3 regions of the Kribbella sp. NPDC049584 genome follow, and region 1 is predicted to be linked to each of the others. Evidence: riboswitches for the same ligand, from Rfam matches in the RefSeq annotation. Region 1 holds a riboswitch; each other region holds the start of a gene.

The links. Region 1 has a riboswitch for ZMP and ZTP ahead of AB0J62_RS23740 (glycine hydroxymethyltransferase). Riboswitches for the same ligand answer to the same signal wherever they lie in the genome.
Region 2: another riboswitch for ZMP and ZTP. It lies ahead of AB0J62_RS29425 (5-aminoimidazole-4-carboxamide ribonucleotide transformylase); the one in region 1 lies ahead of AB0J62_RS23740 (glycine hydroxymethyltransferase).
Region 3: another riboswitch for ZMP and ZTP. It lies ahead of AB0J62_RS12930 (tetrahydrofolate dehydrogenase/cyclohydrolase catalytic domain-containing protein); the one in region 1 lies ahead of AB0J62_RS23740 (glycine hydroxymethyltransferase).

The regions. Positions count from the first base shown of each region.
Region 1 is NZ_JBFAPF010000007.1:74,636-81,251, reverse strand. It holds gene AB0J62_RS23745 (acyl-CoA dehydrogenase family protein) at 1-1,315, shown strand, start outside; ZMP/ZTP riboswitch at 1,314-1,396, shown strand; gene AB0J62_RS23740 (glycine hydroxymethyltransferase) at 1,425-2,873, shown strand; gene AB0J62_RS23735 (DHA2 family efflux MFS transporter permease subunit) at 2,923-4,470, opposite strand; gene AB0J62_RS23730 (MarR family transcriptional regulator) at 4,533-5,003, shown strand; gene AB0J62_RS23725 (amidase) at 5,943-6,616, opposite strand, start outside.
Region 2 is NZ_JBFAPF010000010.1:34,272-40,887, forward strand. It holds gene AB0J62_RS29405 (acetolactate synthase large subunit) at 1-1,825, opposite strand, end outside; gene ilvD (dihydroxy-acid dehydratase) at 2,017-3,684, opposite strand; gene AB0J62_RS29415 (class I SAM-dependent methyltransferase) at 3,738-4,469, shown strand; gene AB0J62_RS29420 (nuclear transport factor 2 family protein) at 4,476-4,847, shown strand; ZMP/ZTP riboswitch at 4,850-4,926, shown strand; gene AB0J62_RS29425 (5-aminoimidazole-4-carboxamide ribonucleotide transformylase) at 4,928-5,854, shown strand; gene AB0J62_RS29430 (AAA family ATPase) at 5,859-6,398, opposite strand; partial or broken gene AB0J62_RS29435 (hypothetical protein) at 6,457-6,616, opposite strand, start outside.
Region 3 is NZ_JBFAPF010000003.1:236,543-243,158, reverse strand. It holds gene AB0J62_RS12945 (NUDIX hydrolase) at 1-393, shown strand, start outside; gene AB0J62_RS12940 (nitroreductase family deazaflavin-dependent oxidoreductase) at 415-837, shown strand; gene AB0J62_RS12935 (beta-N-acetylglucosaminidase domain-containing protein) at 870-2,636, shown strand; ZMP/ZTP riboswitch at 2,636-2,721, shown strand; gene AB0J62_RS12930 (tetrahydrofolate dehydrogenase/cyclohydrolase catalytic domain-containing protein) at 2,741-3,583, shown strand; gene aroH (chorismate mutase) at 3,705-4,073, shown strand; gene AB0J62_RS12920 (prephenate dehydrogenase) at 4,070-5,134, shown strand; gene cmk ((d)CMP kinase) at 5,167-5,841, shown strand; gene AB0J62_RS12910 (lysophospholipid acyltransferase family protein) at 5,838-6,566, shown strand; gene der (ribosome biogenesis GTPase Der) at 6,559-6,616, shown strand, end outside.

The DNA of each region.
Region 1 (6,616 bases):
GGTCGAGCCGGGGCACGGGTGCCCGATCTCGATGACGTACGCCGCGGTGCCGGCGCTGCGCGCGGACGAACGCCTCGCGAAGGAGTGGGTCCCGCAGCTGGCGTCGACGGAGTACGACGTACGCCGGCTGCCGGTCGCCCAGAAGAGCGGTGTGCTCGCCGGGATGGGGATGACCGAGAAGCAGGGCGGGTCCGACGTACGGGCGAACCTCACCACCGCGACGCCCGTGGGCGACGGTGAGTACCAGCTGAACGGGCACAAGTGGTTCTGCTCGGCGCCGCAGGTCGACGTCTTCCTGGTGCTGGCGCAGGCGCCGGACGGGCTGAGCTGCTTCGTCGTACCGCGGGTGCTTGCTGATGGCAACCGCAACCCGTTCGCGCTGCAGCGGCTGAAGGACAAGCTCGGCAACCGGTCGAACGCGTCGTCCGAGGTCGAGTTCCACGGCACGATCGGATACCGGCTGGGCGAGGAAGGCGCCGGGGTACGCACGATCATCGAGATGGTGGCGGCGACCCGATTGGACTGCGTGCTGGGCTCGGCAGCACTCCAACGGCGAGCGCTCGTCGAGGCCATCTGGCACACCAGGCACCGGAATGCCTTCGGCGGGTTGCTCGCCGACAAGCCGGCAATGCAGAACGTCCTCGCCGACTTGGCCATCGAGAGCGAAGCGGCCACAGCCCTAGCCATGCGCCTCGCGGCAGCAGTAGATGCATCCCGCGCCGCCGGCCCCAGAGGGGCCGGCGGCGCGGGGAACGGGGAGGTGCCGGGCGGGTCGGGGCGGAGCGCGGAGCAGGAGGCGGCGTTTCGGCGGATTGCTCTGCCGTTGGCCAAGTTCTGGGTTTGTAAGCGGACGCCGTTCATGGTGGCGGAGGCGTTGGAGTGTCTGGGCGGGAACGGGTACGTCGAGGAGTCCGGGCTGCCGTTGCTCTACCGGGAGTCGCCGTTGAACTCGATCTGGGAAGGGTCGGGGAACGTCAACGCGCTCGACGTACTGCGAGCCCTGAGAAGGCCCGAGTCGCTCGACGCCTGGCTGACCGAGATGGCCGCCGTACAAGGCGCCGACGCCAGGCTCGATGCAGCGGTCAACGACGTACTGCAAGCGCTTGCTGACATCGAGAACGCCGAGGCAGGCGCCCGGAGGCTGGCCGCGCTGATGGCCCTGTGCCTGCAGGGTTCGTTGCTGATCAGGTACTCGACACCGGCGGTCGCGGACGCGTTCGTGGCGTCCCGGTTGGCGAACGACTGGGGCGGTGTTTTCGGGACCCTGCCGAGGACCACACCGTTCCCACTGATCCTCGAGCGCGCGGTAGGGTGAGCGGCGTCGCGACTGGCGCGCTGAAGGTGGAGAACCACCGGGGAGCGAAACCCGTCGGCACCGTGCGCCTGGGTGCCTTCGACCCACTGCAACCGCAGGAGAGACAACGATGACTCAAACCTTCGATGCCGCCGCCGCGTCGGCCGCGTACAACAACGCGCTGCAGGTGATCGCCGCGGTCGAACCGACGATCGCCGGCGCGATCAAGGCCGAGCTGGCCGACCAGCGGTCCTCGCTGAAACTGATCGCGAGCGAGAACTACGCCTCCCCCGCCACCCTGCTGACGATGGGCAACTGGCTGTCCGACAAGTACGCCGAGGGCACGATCGGTCACCGCTTCTACGCCGGCTGCCAGAACGTCGACACCGTCGAGCAGACCGCCGCCGACCACGCGCGGGCGCTGTTCGACGCCCCGCACGCGTACGTCCAGCCGCACTCGGGAATCGACGCGAACCTGGTCGCGTTCTGGGCGATCCTGGCGCAGCGGATCGAGTCCCCGGCGCTGGCCGAGGCGGGCGCGAAGCACGTCAACGACCTGTCCGAGGACGACTGGACCAAGCTCCGCAAGGCGCTCGGCGACCAGAAGATGCTCGGGATGTCGCTGGACGCCGGCGGTCACCTGACCCACGGTTTCCGGCCGAACATCTCCGGCAAGATGTTCAACCAGCACTCCTACGGCACCGACCCGGAGACGGGCCTGCTCGATTACGACGAGGTCGCCCGCAAGGCCCGCGAGTTCAAGCCGCTGATCCTGATCGCCGGCTACTCGGCGTACCCGCGCAAGGTCAACTTCGCCAAGATGCGCGAGATCGCCGACGAGGTCGGAGCGACGCTGATGGTCGACATGGCGCACTTCGCCGGTCTGGTCGCGGGCAAGGTCTTCACCGGGGACTTCGACCCGATCCCGCACGCACACGTCACCACGACCACGACGCACAAGTCGCTGCGTGGTCCGCGCGGCGGCATGGTGCTCTGCCAGCCGGAGTACGCCGAGTCCGTCGACCGCGGCTGCCCGATGGTGCTGGGTGGTCCGCTGAGCCAGACGATGGCCGCGAAGGCGGTCGCGCTGGCCGAGGCGCGGCAGCCGTCGTTCCGGGAGTACGCGCAGGCCGTCGCGGACAACGCCGTCGTACTGGCCGAGGGCCTGATGAAGCGTGGCGTGAAGCTCGTGACCGACGGCACCGAGAACCACCTGGTGCTGCTCGACGTGTCGTCGTACGGCATCACCGGCCGGCAGGCGGAGTCTGCGCTGCTCGACGCGGGCATCGTCACCAACCGCAACGCCGTACCGCGCGATCCGAACGGCGCCTGGTACACCTCGGGCATCCGGATCGGTACGCCGGCGCTCACCACGCGCGGGTTCGGCGCCGACGAGTTCGACCGGGTCGCCGAGCTGATCGTGGACGTGCTGTCCTCGACCACCCCGACGACCACGTCCGCGGGCGCGCCGTCCAAGGCGAAGTACGTCCTCGCCGACGGTGTCGCCGACAAGACCCGCGCCGCCTCGGCCGAGATCCTCGACAAGCACCCGCTGTACCCGGGCCTCGTGCTCAACTGACGGAGAACAGCGCCCGCTCCTTCTCCGGAGCGGGCGCTTTCGTTTGCGGTCAGGCGTCCTGCTGGACGCCGATCAGCGCGTCCTGCGAAGCCTTCGCGGCTCGCTTCGGCATCAGGATCGCGGCGAGGATCGCGCCGGCGGCGGCGATGGCTGCCGACACCCACATCGTGGTGTTCAGGCTGCTCATGAAGGCGTCGCGGACGTTGGCGAGCAGCTCCGGCGAGCCCGCCTGGGCGGCGACCGCCAGGCCGCCGCCCAGGCTCTTCTCGACCGCGTCGGCGACCTGTGCGGGCAGTCCGGTCGTGTCGAGGTCGTGGCGGTAGACCGAGTTGAGGACGGTCCCGAGTACGGCGACGCCGACCGTGCCGCCGACCTGCCGGAAGGCCTGCAGCAGACCGGATCCGGTCCCGGCCCGCTCCGGATCGAGGACGCCGAGCGCCGCGTTCATTGCCTGGGGCATCGAGCAGCCGAGGCCGAATCCGACCACCACGAACCAGATCGCCGTGTACCCGTACCCGGTGCCGAGATCGGTGAAGCCGCCGAGCGCGAACCCGACCGCCATCACCACGAACCCGATCATCACCACCAGGCGCGTGCCGATCCGGGCCTCCACTGGCTCGGCAAGCTTCGCGCCGGCCGTCATCCCGCCGATGAACGGCAGCAATTTCAGCCCGGTGTGCAACGCATCCGATCCGTTGATGCCCTGGAAGTACTGCGGCATCGTGAACAGCAGCCCGAAGATCGCGAACACCGAGACCGTCAGCAGGACGGCGCCGCCTGTGAACACCCGCTCGCTGAACAGCCTGAGCTCGATCAGCGGCTCACGGTTGCGCCGTTGCCAGACGAGGAACCCGGCGATCAGCACGACGGCCAGTGCGAGGAACACGATCGTGACATCGTTGGTCCACGACGATTCGCCGGCTTTCGTCACGCCGTACACCAGGGCTGCAAGGCCGGTGCTCGACAACACGATGCCGAGCCAGTCGATCGCCGGCCGGTTCGAGCTGCGCGTCTCGGGGACGAGCAACGTGACGGCGAGGGCCGCGATGAACGCGATCGGCACGTTCATCAGGAAGATCCACTGCCAGCCGGCGTGATCGAGGAGCAGACCGCCGACGATCGGGCCGAGCGGCATACCGATGCTGTTGGCAACGACGAAGAAGCCGATCGCCTTCTTCCGGTCCTCCTCGGTGCGGAACAGCACCGTGATCAGCGACAGCGCGACGGGGACGATCATCGCGGCCCCGATCCCGAGGAACGCGCGGGCCGCGATCAGCTCGCCGGCCGAGTCGGACAGCGCACAGGCCAGCGATGCGAGGCCGAACAGGGTGAGCGCGATCGCGATGATCTTGCGCCGCCCGTACCGGTCGCCGAGCAGACCGGCCGGCAGCAGCAGCGCGGCGAGGACGAGGTTGTAGCTGTTCGCCATCCATTGCAGCTGGCTGGTCGACGCATCCAGGTCCTTGGCGAGCGTCGGCAGCGCGACATTGAGCACGGTCGTGTCGAGGCCGAGCACGAGCACGGCGAGACAGAGTGCGATGAGTACGCCGAAGCGGCGGGCGCCGGTGAGCGTGGGCGCCTCAGTGGTCGAGGTCATGGATTCAAATTATCAGAACTTTATGATAGTTGCGATAAATCCAATTACTGTAAGCTTCAACCATGGCGGAGGAACCGAGCCGGGAAGCCGTGAGCCAGTTCGTCGAGCGGTTCGCGGGCGTGCTGGCGAACAGCGGCGTACCGACGATGTCGGCTCGGGTGATGGGCGCGATGCTGGTCAGTCCGACCGGGACGATGACGGCCGCCGAGCTGGCCGAGTCGTTGAAGATCAGCCAGCCCGCAGTGTCCGGCGCCGTCCGGCAGTTGTTGCAGGTGTCGTTCATCTCGCGCGAGCGACTGCCCGGTTCACGCAAGGATCATTACCGGATCCGCGAGGACGTCTTCGCCGCGATCCTCGAGCGCCGCAACCTCGCGCTGAGCGAGTGGGAGGCGACCAGCCGCTCCGGCGCCGGTCTCTTCCCGGCGGACTCCCCCGTCGCGCGCCGACTGACGGAGGCCGCGGACTTCTTCGCCTTCATCCACTCCGACATGGAGCAGCTGATCAAGAACTGGCGCGCGGACCACCCGGGATGAGCGACCTCGTCGGTGCTGCGTGGCTGGACAGCGACGAGCGGACTCGCTGGGAGACGAGCATTATGCGCCGGCGCGTGCCGCTCTACCGTTTGGGAATCGCCGCACTCCGTGCGCTCAACACGCTGACCAGTGGGCCGAATCGCCCTTCCCTGAAGGTGACCCAATGGGAGCGGGTCGGGCCGAACGGCGAGACCTTCGTGATGGACAAGCTCGAGACGATGACCGGGCGTACCGATCACCCGGTCACCTCGCGGGCCGAGCTGCGGGCGCGTACTTCGTTCGCGTCGCGGCTGGCCCGCGCGATCTCCGCGGACGAGTGGCCGCAGATCATCACGGAGTACGAACGGCGTCGGCGGGGCGAGCGTCCGCAGTACCGGTATGTCGGGCATCGGCCGCTGAACGCCGAGTCGCACGCGTTGATGGATGAAGCGTGGGTGCGGGGCGAGCTGCCGACCGATCAGTTCCGGGCCTGGAACGTGCTGAAGTTCGAGGACGAGGGCGCCTTCTACAGCCAGTTCTTCACCGACGGAGGTGCACGGGGCTACCCCGGCGGCGAGACGAACGCCGGCTTCCGGCTCGGCCGGATCATGTTCGACGTCAGCTGGCGCGAGAAGGCGTCGCTGTCCGGCGAGCAGCACGTCCTCCACCGCAGCCGAGTCCTCCGCGCAAAGGAACTCGTCAAGTTCTTCCGCACCGAACTGAAGGAAGCCATCCGCCGACCAACACCCTCCACCACACAGGCCAGCGCCGTACGCAAGGCCCCCTACACATCCCCGGTCGTCGCCGCTATCTCCGACTTCGCAAAGCCCGAGCCACTCCGCTCCCCCACCGCCCGCGGCGAAACCACACCCGACCGCAAGCAAGCGTCGGCGATCGACATCGTGTCAAAGGCTCTTCCGCCGCCGGTCGCCGACGGCTCGGCGAGGGCACGTCCGCCGGTCAGTGGACGGGCGGGAGGGGAAGGTCGACCAGAAGCAGGCGAGCCACCGCCAGCGCAACCTCGTCCGCCCCATGCGGCGCAACAACCTGCGCGCCCACCGGCAGTCCCTGCGACCTTCCGACCGGGACGCTCACCGCGGGATGGCCAGTCACGTTGAACACCGAGCACGGATCGCCGGTCACGATGCTCTCCTCGTGCTGATCGTAGCCGTGGGCAACAGTCAGTGTGGTCGGCGTGACGAGCGCATCCACCTCACCGAACAGATCAGCAAGCGCCGTGTTGTTGAAGTCCCGCACCTCCCGAGCCCGCCGCGCCGCTGCCGCCTCCACCCCACGCCCGTTGTCCAAGTCGGACAATACTCCCCACGCTTCGTCCGTCGGCGCCAGTTCCAGCGGTATGTCGACGAGTTCGACGTCAGCCGCTGCCAACCGCTCCCGCACAACCCGATCAACCTCCGCGTCAGCAGCGCACGCCCCCAGCGTCGAGCGATAACCAACCCGCCAACGCCGTCCTTGAGCACCCACCAACCACGAATCGCCGTCGGCGATGGTTGGCTGGTGCTCAAGGACGGGGGTCGGCCAAGGTGGGAGCGCTGTCGGGTCTAGGCGGTGGGGGCCGGAGGCGATGCTTGTCGCCAGGATGACGTCGTCGAGGTCGGCGCCGATCACGCCGG
Region 2 (6,616 bases), on a different contig from region 1:
CCCACTTCGGGGCCATGTCGCGGGCGATCTGGATGTCGTCGTTGCTGGTGCCGGCGGCGACCATCGGCCAGACCATCGCGTCGCGGTGTACGACGAAGTCCACGACGACCGGCTGGTCGGTCACCGACATCGCCTTGTCGATGGTGGCGTCGACGGAGTCCTTGTCGGAGCAGCGCAGCCCGACGCCGCCCATCGCCTCGGCCAGCTTGGCGAAGTCCGGGATCCGGGCCGAGTGCAGGTCGGTGTTGGAGTACCGCTTGTCGTAGAACAGCGTCTGCCATTGGCGGACCATGCCCAGCGACTGGTTGTTGATCACGGCAACCTTGATCGGGATGCCCTCCAGCGCGCAGGTGACGAGCTCCTGGTTGGTCATCTGGAAGCAGCCGTCGCCGTCGATCGCCCAGACGGTCTTGTCCGGGCGCGCGACCTTGGCGCCCATCGCGGCCGGCACGGCGTACCCCATCGTGCCGAGGCCGCCGGAGTTCAGCCAGTGGCCGGGCTTCTCGAACGGCAGGTAGTGCGCGGACCACATCTGGTGCTGGCCGACGCCCGCGGTGTACACGGCGTCCGGTCCGGCGATCTGGCCGATCCGCTCGATCACGTACTGCGGGGACAGCGTGCCGTCCTCGGGCTCGTCGTACGCCACCGGGTACTTCGCCCGGACCGCTTCCAGCTGGCCGCGCCAGGCGTCGTACGACGGGGTGCGGCCGGAGCTCGCGATGTCGGTCCGCAGCGCCGCGATCAGGTCGGTGATGACCTCCTTGCAGTCACCCACGATCGGCACGTCGGCGGCGCGGTTCTTGCCGATCTCGGCCGGGTCGATGTCGGCGTGGATGACCTTCGCCTCGGGTGCGAACGAGTCGAGCTTGCCGGTCACCCGGTCGTCGAACCGGGCGCCCAGCGTGATCAGCAGATCGGAGCGCTGCAGCGCGCCGACCGCGGACACCGAGCCGTGCATACCGGGCATCCCGAAGTGCAGCTCGTGCGAGTCCGGCAGCGCGCCGCGGGCCATCAGCGTGGTGACCACGGGGATACCGAGCAGCTCGGCGAGCTCCTTCAGCTCGGCGCTGGCCCGGGCGCGGATCACGCCGCCGCCGACGTACAGCACCGGCTTCTCGGCCGCGGCGATCAGGCGGGCCGCCTCACGCACCTGCTTGGGGTGCGGGCGGGTCACCGGCCGGTAGCCGGGCAGCGCGAGCTCGGTCGGCCACTGGAAGTCGACGCCCTGGGTCTGCATCGCGTCCTTGGTCACGTCGACCAGCACCGGGCCGGGCCGGCCGGTGGAGGCGATGTGGAACGCCTCCGCGATCGTGGTGGCGATCTCGCTCGGGTCGGTCACCAGGAAGTTGTGCTTGGTGATCGGCATCGTGATGCCGCGGATGTCCGCCTCCTGGAAGGCGTCCGTACCGATCGCGGCACCGGCCACCTGACCGGTGATCGCGACCATCGGCACCGAGTCCATGTACGCGTCGGCGATCGGCGTCACCAGGTTGGTCGCGCCCGGGCCCGAGGTCGCCATGCACACGCCGGTCTTGCCCGACGCGGCGGCGTACCCCTGGGCGGCGTGGCCGGCGCCCTGCTCGTGACGTACCAGGATGTGGCGGATCTGGGTCGAGTCGAGCATCGGGTCGTACGCCGGGAGGATCGCGCCGCCCGGGATGCCGAAGACGGTGTCCACTCCGGCATGTTCCAGTGCGCGGATCAGAGCCTGTGCCCCGGTCAGCTGCTCACTCATGAGAGAGCCTTCCTGTCCTGTCACGATTTGACTGTTCGCGACCGATCCATCCTCGCTTGTGGCTGTTGTCCCGGCTCTACTGGGTCTCAGATAGTCGCCCGTGCAACAAAAAACCCCTTCGGCCGGGTTGGCTGAAGGGGCGCGCTCGACTCGGTGGTCGCGTCAGTCGGCGCGCCGCACAAGTACGAGGAGAATCGATCGCATGTAGGCATTATTCGCCGACTGACCGCGACCGGGTCAAGTTCGACGCCTCCGTGTCTCATATTTTGATACATCCGTCCCTAAATGCAGACAGCGCCCTCGGACGCAGACCGCACCAGGCGGGTGTACTTGCCCAGGACACCCTTGGTGATCGCGGGTGTGTTCGGGGTCCAGCCTTCCTTGCGGCGTTCGAGTTCCGCGGCGTCGACGTTCAGGTCGAGCGTGCGGTTCGCGACGTCGAGGGTGATGCGATCGCCGTCGCGGACGAACGCGATCGGTCCGCCGTCGACCGCCTCGGGCGCCACGTGTCCCACGCAGAGTCCCGTCGTACCACCGGAGAAGCGGCCGTCGGTGAGCAGCAGCACGTCCTTGCCGAGGCCCGCGCCCTTGATCGCGCCGGTGACCGCGAGCATCTCGCGCATCCCCGGCCCGCCCTTCGGACCTTCGTACCTGATCACGACGACGTCGCCGGGGTTGAGATCCGGTACGGCGTCCATCGCGGCGCGCTCGCCGTCGAAGACCCGCGCCGTCCCTTCGAAGACGTCGGAGTCGAAGCCCGCGCTCTTCACGACCGCGCCTTCGGGGGCAAGCGAGCCGTGCAGGATCGTGATGCCGCCGGTGTGGTGGATCGGCTTGTCGAGCGCACGGATGATCGTGCCGTCGATATCGGGCGGGGCGATGTCGGCCAGGTTCTCCGCCATCGTCTTCCCGGTCACGGTCAGGCAGTCGCCGTGCAGCAGGCCGGCATCGAGCAGCGCCCGCATCACGACCGGAATCCCGCCCACCCGGTCCACATCGGTCATCACGTACCGCCCGAACGGCTTCAGGTCGCCCAGGTGCGGCACCCGCTCCCCCACCCGGTTGAAGTCGGCGAGGGTCAGCTCGACCTCTGCCTCCCGGGCGATGGCCAGCAGATGCAGCACCGCATTGGTCGAACCTCCCAGGGCCATCACCACGGCGATCGCGTTCTCAAAGGCCTCCTTGGTGAGGATCTGGCGGGCGGTGATGCCCTTCTGCAGCAGCCCCACGACGGCCTCGCCGGACTTGCGCGCGTAGCCGTCGCGGCGACGATCGACCGCCGGCGGTGCGGCTGAGCCGGGGAGCGACATACCGAGGGCCTCGGCGGACGCAGCCATCGTGTTGGCGGTGTACATCCCGCCGCAGGCGCCCTCGCCCGGGCAGATCGCACGCTCGACCGCGTCGACCTCCTCCCGCGTGATCAGGCCGCGGACGCACGCGCCGACCGCCTCGAACGCGTCGATGATCGTGACGTCCTTGTCGCCGAGCCTGCCGGGCATGATCGAACCGGCGTACAGGAAGACCGATGCGAGGTCGAGCCGGGCGGCGGCCATCAGCATGCCGGGCAGGGACTTGTCGCAGCCGGCCAGCAGCACCGAGCCGTCGAGCCGCTCGGCCTCCATCACGGTCTCGACCGAGTCCGCGATGATCTCCCGGCTGACCAGCGAGTAGTGCATGCCGACGTGGCCCATCGAGATGCCGTCGGAGACGCTGATCGTGCCGAACTCGAGCGGGTAGCCGCCGGCCGCGTGCACGCCTTCCTTGACGGCCTTCGCGAGCCGGTCGAGGGACAGGTTGCACGGGGTGATCTCGTTCCAGCTGGACGCGACTCCGACCTGCGGCTTGGCCCAGTCGTCGTCACCCATCCCGACCGCGCGGAGCATCCCCCGGCTGGCGGTGGCCTCCAGCCCGTCGGTCACTGTCCGGCTGCGGGGCTTCACATCGACCATGCGAGTCACTCTATTCCTTCGTCACTCGACGACGCCTGTGATTGCATTCGCGGGTGAGTGACGATCCGTACGGCGACGAACGACTGGTCGAGTTGTACGACCTCGACAACCCACCGGGTGACGACCACGCCCACTACCGCGCGCTGGCCTCCGGTGCCCGTAAGGTCCTGGACTTCGGCTGCGGCACCGGCCTGCTCACCCGCTCGCTCGTCGCCCCGGGCCGGGCGGTGATCGGTGTGGACCCGAGCCCCACGATGCTCGGCTACGCCCGCCGTCAGCCGGGAGCGGATGCAGTCACCTGGATCGACGGAGACTTCCGCGCCGTCGATCCCACCGGCGACGCAGACCTCGTCATCATCACCGGCAACACGATCATGCACATCAACAACCAGGGCGAGGTTTTCGCCGCGCTCGCGAAGGCGCTCCGCCCAGGCGGCGTCATCAGCTTCGAGTCGCGCAATCCGGCGGCGCGGGCGTGGGAGCAGTGGACCCGCGAGACGACGTACGGCGAACGCGACACCTCCGTCGGCCACCTCGTCGAATGGCTCGACCTGATCGAGGTCGGCGGTGATGCCGACGGCCGAGTGGTCTTCGACGCCCACAACCTCTTCCCGGACGGCCACGACGCCGTCTACCGCAACACCCTCTACTTCCGCTCCCCCGCCGACATCACAACCGACCTCGAGTCAGCCGGCTTCACCAACATCACCGTCCACGGCGGCTGGCACCAGGAGCCGCTGACCGACGACTCGCGCCTACTGATCTTCCACGCCACCAGGAGCTGACCGACCGTGGACCGACTCGAGGCCTATATCGACGGATGGCGGCGGCATGACATCGCCGGCGTTCTAGACACTCTGACCGACGACTGCGTCGTGATCGAGTGCTACGGGCCGGTCTACCGCGGCAAGGCCCGGGTCGAGCAGTGGATGAACGCCTGGTACGGCGCGGGCGGCACCGTCGACGCGTGGGAGATCACGTCGCGGGACGGGGCCGGCGAGCTGCTCGTTGCCGAGTGGCATTTCGAGTGCACGTGGAAGGGCGAGCCCGGCGCGTTCGACGGCGCGACGGTCGCGCGGCTCGACCAGGGGCGCATCGTGTATCTCCGCGAGTACGCCACCACGGCCCCGCTGTACGACTGGACCGGGACGTGGCGCGACTAAGCTGATTGGACCGCGACTGGCGAGGGTGGGGTACCACCGGGGAGCGAAGAACAAGGCGTCGTCCGCCTGGGCGCCTCCGACTGACCTCGGAGGTCCTCGTGCGTTATGGGATGAATCCGCATCAAACGGCCGTGATGGCGCCGGTCGATCGCGCGCCGTTCACGGTGGTTTCGGGCGAGCCGTCGTACATCAATGTGCTGGATGCGCTGACCGGTTGGCAGCTGGTGCGCGAGGCTGCTGCGACGTTCGGCGTACCGGCGGCTGCGTCGTACAAGCATGTGTCGCCGGCCGGCGCGGCGCTCGGCGGGAGCGTGGTCGAGGCCTATACGCGGGCGCGCGACGTCGATCCCAAGTCGTCGTACGGCGACTTCGTTGCGGTCTCGCATCCGGTCGACGCGGAGCTGGCGGCGGTGTTGAAGCGGGTCGTGTCGGACGGCATCATCGCGCCCGGGTACGACGAGGGCGTGGTCGACATCCTGGCGGCGAAGAAGCGCGGGACCTTTCTCGTACTGCAGGCCGACCCCGGCTTCGAGCCGCCGGCAGAGGAAGCGCGCGAGCTCTACGGCCTGCGGTTGACGCAGGAGCGGGATGCGCGGCCGCTGACACGAGACCTGCTCGACGATTCGCTGCCGGACGACGCGGCCCGGGACCTGCTGCTGGGGTTGATCGTTGCCCGCTACACCCAATCCAACACCGTCGTGATGGTGAAGGACGGGACGGCGATCGGCATCGGGGCCGGGCAACAGTCCCGGGTGGACTGCACGCGACTGGCCGGCGAGAAGGCGCAGCTGTGGTGGTCACGCCGGTCGGACGAACCGCTGACCGGCGTCTCGATGGTGTCCGACGGCGCGCTCCCGTTCACCGACAACGTCGAGGAGGCCCATCGCCGCGGCGTCAGCCACATCGCCGAGCCCGGCGGATCGATCCGCTCACCCGAAGTCGCCGCCGCGTGCGCTGCCCTCGGGATCACCTGGTCGGCGACGGGAGTTCGGCTGTTCAGGCATTGAAACCTCAAGCGCTGAGCAGATAGTCGCCTGAGGCAACGGCTTTGCGGACCTCGGCCGCGGTGTCCGCGGGATCGAGCGAGGACGTGTCGATCGCGTGCGGCTCGAGCTCGCCGAGATCCGCGAACGCCCCGTGCATGCCGGTGATCGCGTCCGCGTCCGTCAGTTCCACGCCGCCGCGGGACCGGCCGCGCCGCAACGTCGTGTCCAGGTCCGGCCGCAGGACGACGTACGACAACCTCCAATCGGCCGCGGCCGCGGCCGCGCGGAACGGGGCGAGGAACCACGGACCGATTACGCCGTCCACCACCACGTCGTACCCGCCGCGCGCATAGACCGCGACCGTCGCCACGATCACGTCGACCACCACCTCGTTCTGCCGTTGCGCGCCGGGCAGGTACGGCGGGACGAAGCCGGTGCGGATCGCCCGGTAGAACTCGTCGGTCGTCACATGCACGGTCGGCCGCGGCGCATCGGTCGCGACGAGGCGGGCCACGGTGGTCTTGCCAGAGCCCGGCGGGCCGGTCAGCACAACGACGTCGCTCATGACGCCCGACGCTAACCAAACCCGCCGGCAAACTGCAGTCTTTTCTTTTCGTTCCAGGTCAGCCGGGCAGGTCGATCTTCTCCCGTTCCGGCTCCGGCGGTGCGGGCGGCGGGCCGCCCTCGAGCTGGATGTCGGGGACGATGCGGTCGAGCCAGCCCGGCAGCCACCAGGCCCGATCGCCGAGCAGCGTCATCACCGACGGCACCAGGATCATCCGG
Region 3 (6,616 bases), on a different contig from region 1:
CTGCCGCTGACGCCGGAGGGCCGGATCGTCACGATCCGGATGTTCCGCGCCGGCCCGGACAGCGTGGTCACGAACCTCCCGGGCGGTCTGGTCGAGCCCGAAGAGGACGTGGCCGTTGCCGGCGCGCGGGAGCTCGAGGAAGAGACCGGCTACACCTGCGAGACGCTCGACGTCGTCGGCTGGCAGTGGTCCGGCGCCTCGTCGACGTTCCGCAAGTACGTCGCGATCGCGCGCGGCTGCCGCCCCGACGGCAAACAACAACTCGACGAGGCCGAGGACTGTGTCCCGGTCGAGCTGTCTGTGGACGCGTTCCGTGCCGAGCTGCGCACGCCGGGTGCGATGACCGGAATTGATGCGGCCTATCTCGCGTTGGACCACGCAGGCTTGCTCTAGAAAATCTGCGGAGGAATCGATATGAGCGACTGGAACGCGAACGTCATCACCCAGTTCCGGGAGAACGAAGGCAAGGTCGGCGGCAACTTCGAGGGTGCGCCCATGGTGCTTCTGCATCACGTCGGCCGTCGGAGCGGGCAGGAGTTCATCGCCCCGACGATGTACCTGGCCGACGAGACCGACCCGGCCGTCATCTACGTGTTCGCCAGCAAGGGCGGCGCTCCCACCAACCCCGACTGGTACCGCAACCTCACGGCTGCCGGTGAAGGCGTCGTCGAGGTCGGCACCGAGACGTACAAGGTGACCGTCGACGAGGTGACCGGCGCCGAGCGCGACCGCATCTACGCCGAGCAGGCGCGGCGCTACCCGGGCTTCGCCGAGTACGAGGTCCGCACCGCGGGGATCCGTACGATCCCGGTCCTGAAGCTCACCCGGGCGTCTTGACGAGCAGGTCCGCACGCTGAGTGGATAGGGCTGTGACCCCTGTGACCCCTGAGCCTCAGCAGACCAGCAGCCGTCCGGACGGGTTCGACCTCGGTGACACGGTCGGACTTGTACACGGGCCGACCACCGATCCCGATGCCGAGCGTGTCGTCCGCGACACCCTGAGCCGGGCCGGCGTCGCCACGATCGTCGACGGCGAGGCCGCGGTGACGGTTCACCTCGGCGGCACCGGTCTCGACGTCGAACCGGCCGCCGGTCTGCCGGCCGAGGGGTACGTCGTCGCCGTCGGCGACCACCAGATCGTCCTCGACGGCGTCGACACCCGCGGCACCTACTACGCCGCGCTGACGCTCGACCAGCTTGTCCAGGGCAACCATGTGGATGGCGTCGAGATCCGCGACTGGCCGACGCTGCCGTACCGCGGCTCGATCGAAGGCTTCTACGGCACGCCGTGGTCGCATGCGGACCGCCTCGACCACCTGGACTATCTCGGCGCGCACAAGATGAACACGTACCAGTACGCGCCGAAGGACGACGTGTACCACCGCGAACAGTGGCGCGACCCCTACCCGGCCGACAAGCTGGCCGAGCTCGGCGAGCTGATCGAGCGGGCTCGGCGGAACAAGGTCGATTTCACCTTCGCGCTCTCGCCCGGCCTCTCGATCGCCTACACCTCCGACGAGGACTTCCAGGCGCTGATCGCGAAGTTCGAGGCCCTGTACGCGCTGGGCGTCCGGGTGTTCAACGTGCCGCTCGACGACATCGAGTACGAGAAATGGCACTCCGACGAGGACGCGACGAAGTACGGCACGGGTGGTGGCGCGGCCGGCGCCGCGCAGGCCGACCTGTGCAACCGCGTCCAGCGGGAGTGGATCGCGACCAAGCCGGACGTCGCTCCGCTGCAGATGGTCCCGACCGAGTACTACGACCTCGAAGAGACGCCGTACAAGCAGGCCCTGCGGGAGCAGCTCGATCCGGCCGTGATCGTGCACTGGACCGGTACTGCGGTCGTTCCGGAGCGGATCACGAGCGAACAAGCGGCCGCGGCGAAAGCGGTGTTCGGGCACGACATCCTGATCTGGGACAACTACCCGGTCAACGACTACGCGCACGGCCGGATCCTGCTCGCGGCGTACACCGGCCGCGAGCCCGGACTGGCGGAGCACGTCGTCGGCGTGATCTCGAACCCGATGAACCAGGCCGCGGCCAGCAAACTCGCTCTGTACTCGTTCGCCGAGTTCGGCTGGAAGCCCGCGACGTACGACGCCGACGCGTCCTGGCGCCGTGCGATCGCCGAGCGTGCCGGGGGAGACGCCGCGACCATCGCGGCGCTGGAGGTCTTCGCGGACCTGACGACGTACGACGGGAAGCTGCATCTGATCAACGCGCCGGTGCTGGCGTCGAAGATCGCGGCCTTCAAGGCGACCTGGGACGACGGCGATCTGGCCGGGGCGATCGCTGACCTCGAGCCGTACCTGGAGGCGATCGAGAACGCGTCCGCCCAGATCCGCAGCGGCGTGATCGACCCGGAGTTCGAAGCCGAGACCGACCCCTGGCTGGACGCCTCGTTCTACTGGGGCGGCGCGCTGCGCCAGGCGCTGCGCGTGTTCGAGGCGCAGGCGGAGGGCAACTCGTCCGACGTGGCGACCGCCCGCGACGAGATCGAGCACCTGGTCACGCAGGCCAACGAGATCCGCGACGTCCGCCTCCCGCACAGCAAGGTCCCGATCCGGATCGGCGACGGGGTGGCCGACAGGTTCATCGAAGAGGCGGGGTGGTCCGGCGGGCCGGTATCCTGAGGGCGGACCGCGACTGGCGCTGAGGTGGACGACCACCGGGGAACGGTCTGCCATCCGGCTTTCGCCGCGCGCCTGGGCACCCTTTGACGAGGAGGAGTGCGCAGATGACTGCCGAGCTGATGACTGGGACCGACCTCGCCGCCGAGATGGTGGCCAAGGCGGCGGAGCGCGCAGCCGCGCTGCGGGAGCAGTATGGCGTGCAGCCGTGCCTGGCGACCGTGCTGGTCGGTGACGACCCGGCGTCGGCGACGTACGTGCGGATGAAGCAGAACCGGTCGAAGAAGGCCGGGATCGCCTCGCGGAGCGTCGTCCTGCCGGCCGAGACGACGACCGACGAGCTGGTCGCCGAGATCCGGAAGCTGTCCGAGGATCTGGAGGTGCACGGGATCCTGCTGCAGCACCCGGTGCCGGCGCAGATCGACGAGCGGGCCGCGTTCGAGGCGATCGACCCGGCCAAGGATGTCGACGGCGTGACCATGCGGTCCTTCGCGGCGATGGCGTTCGGGGATCCGGGGTTCCGGTCCGCGACGCCGGGCGGGATCATGCGGCTGCTCGCGGCGTACGACGTACCGCTCGAAGGGGCGCACGCGGTCGTGATCGGCCGCAGCCCGATCCTCGGCAAGCCGGCCGGGATGTTGCTACTGGCATCGAACGCGACGGTGACCTATGCGCACTCGCGGACCCGGGACCTGCCCGAGCTGGTCCGGACCGCGGATGTGGTGATCGCGGCCGTCGGCAAGGCGAACTTCGTTCGCGGCGACTGGCTGAAGCCGGGCGCGGTCGTCGTCGACGCCGGCTACAACGAGGGCAACGTGGGCGACGTGCACTTCGAGGAGGCGGCCGAGGTGGCCCGCCTGATCACGCCGGTCCCGGGCGGCGTCGGGCCGATGACGATCGCGCTCCTGCTCGAGCAGACGGTCGACGCCGCCGCGGCCCAGCTGGGTTAAGGGTCGCACCCGTTCGCGCCGTGCACGATCCGAGACGGCTGTCCACTCCTTGACTACTCTGGCCTAGGGTTGGGGGAGATGAACCGGCGACCAACCGGAAACGGCGTATGGAGGCGAGCACGTGGCGGTACGGGCGATCCGGGGTGCCACCCAGCTGGACGTGGACGAGCGCGAGCACCTGCTCGAGCGGTCCGCGGAGCTGGTGAAGGCGGTCCTGGAGGCGAACGATCTGGAGAACGAGGATCTGATCAGCATCCTGTTCACCGTCACGTCGGACCTGCGTTCGGAGTTCCCGGCCGTCGCGGGGCGGCAGATCGGGCTGACCGACGTACCGCTGATGTGTATGCAGGAGATCCCGGTCCCGCACGCACTGCCGCGGGTGGTCCGGTTGATGGTGCACACCGAGACACCGCGCTCCCGCGACAAGATCCAGCACGTCTACCTCCACGGTGCCGTCGCCCTTCGTCCAGATCTCACGGGCGCTCAGTGAGCGAGCTCCGCGGTCCGGTTCGCATCGTCGGCACCGGCCTGATCGGTACGTCGATCGGCTTGGCGCTCGCCCGCCTGGGCGTGGTCGTGGAGCTCGTTGACGGGAACCCCGACAACGCGCTGATGGCAGAGCGGATCGGTGCCGGCTCGCGCCTGGTCCAGATCGAGCCGCAGTTGGTCGTGGTCGCCGTACCGCCGGACCATGTCGGCGCGGTGGTGGCCGAGCAGCTCGAGCAGACCGACGCGGTGGTGACGGATGCGGCCAGCGTGAAGTCCAAACCACTCGCCGACGCCCGCCGTCTGACCGGCGATCTCAGCCGGTACGTCGGCAGTCACCCGATGGCCGGCTCCGAGCGGAACGGTCCGCTCGCCGGGCGTGCCGACCTGTTCGACGGCGCCACCTGGGCGATCACTCCGCACGAGACGAGCTCTCCGGAAGCGGTCGACCTGGTACGCCGGCTTGCCGAGGCGGCCGGCGCCCGTACCGTCGAGATGTCTGTCGAGGACCACGACCTCGGCGTCGCCAGGGTGTCGCACCTGCCGCACCTGATGTCTGCGCTGGCTGCTGGGACGCTGGCCGACGCACCGTCGTCCCACCTGGAGCTGTCCGGGCAGGGGGTCCGCGACGTCACCCGGATCGCGGCCGGCGACCCCACGCTCTGGACCCAGATCGTGTCCGCGAACTCGGGTGCGCTGACCGGCCTGCTGGAGCAGATCCGCGGCGAGCTCGACCGCCTCCTCGTTGCCTTAGGCAAGGAAGAGGCAGGCGACGAACTGACCGCGATCCTCGGCCAGGGCGTCTCCGGCGCGGTCCGGGTCCCCGGCAAGCACGGTACGCCGCACATCGACCTGGTCACGGTCCTGGTGACGATCCCCGACCGCCCTGGTCAGCTGGCCAAACTGTTCGCCGACGCGGCCGAGTCCGGCGCCAACGTCGAGGATCTCCGCATCGACCACAGCCCGGGCCGCCCGGTCGGCGAGGTCGAGCTCGCCGTCAAACCCGCCTCGGTCGACCAACTGGTCGACGTGCTGACCGAGCGTGGATGGGTGGTCCACCGGTAATTCTGTCCCCCTGCGAAGGTAATCTTCGGGGCATGATCATCGCTGTGGACGGCCCGAGCGGCTCCGGTAAGTCGAGCACCGCCCGCGGAGTGGCCACCCGGCTCGGACTGCGGTTCCTCGACACCGGGGCGATGTACCGCGCGGTGACCTGGTCGGCGGTCGAGCACGGGCTGGAGCTGGACGACACCGCCGCGGTCGCGCAGCGGGCCCGGGACCTGCGCCTGGAGATCAGCACCGACCCCGGCCACCAGTTCGTGATCGCCGACGGGACCGACGTCACGGCCGCGATCCGGGAGCCGCGGATCAGCGAGGTGGTCTCGAAGATCGCCACCAACCTCGACGTGCGCAAGGAGCTGATCCGGCGGCAGCGGGCCATCATCGACAACGCCCAACCGAGCGGCGGGATCGTGGTCGAGGGCCGCGACATCGCCACCGTGGTCGCGACCGACGCCGAGCTGAAGGTGCTGCTGACCGCCGACCAGGAGGCCCGGATGGCGCGCCGCGGCGCCGAGGTCGGCTCGTTGACCGCGGAGCAGCTGCGGGACCAGATCATCCGGCGCGACGCCGACGACTCGACCGTGTCGGAGTTCCAGGTCGCCTCCGACGGCGCTGTCACGATCGACTCGACGTACATGAGCCTCGAGGAGGTCATCGACGCGATCAGCCGACTGGCAAAGGAGACTGTCCCTCAAGGCCAGGATCGATGACGGCGGAAGTCACCGGGCACAAGGATCTGCCCCGCACCGATGATCTGCCGCCGTTGCCGTACCGGATGGCGCTGCCGATGCGGAAGCTCGCCAGGCCGTACTTCCGGCACAAGTACAACCTGACCATCCACCATGAGGACCGGTTCCCGATGACCGGCCCGCTGCTGATGACGCCGAACCACCTGAGTCTGCTGGACGCGCCGCTGCTCGGCGCGATGGCGCCGCGGATGCTGCACCAGCTCGGCAAGATCGAGGTCTTCGGCGGTCTCCAGGGCGCGTTCCTGCGCCGGATCGGCCAGATCCCGGTCGACCGGTCGTCGTACGACATGCTCGCCGTCCGGCGGTCGATCCAGGTGCTGCGGGACGGGCGGGTGCTGAACATCTACCCGGAGGGCACCCGTGGGCCGGGCGATTTCAGCCGGATCCGGATCGGCGTGGCGTATCTGGCGATGGTCACCGGGGCCCCGATCCTGCCGGTGGCGCTGATGGGGACACGTCTGCCGTTGGGTAGCGTGGAGGGTCATCCACCGGCCGGGAGCCGGGTCGACATCGTGTATGGCGAGCCGTTCGCCGTCGACCGCGTACCCTTTCCTAGGAGACATTCCGACGTACAGGCGGTTGCCGACCACATCGGCGACGTGCTGCGCGCCCATGTGAAGGCGGCCGTCGAAGAAACCGGCCACCCTCTTCCGGGCTGGCGAGACGAGAAGGACCCTGATGACTGACCTGCCCACCGAAGTACCGACGCACGACCGTGAGGACACGGGCCCGCTCC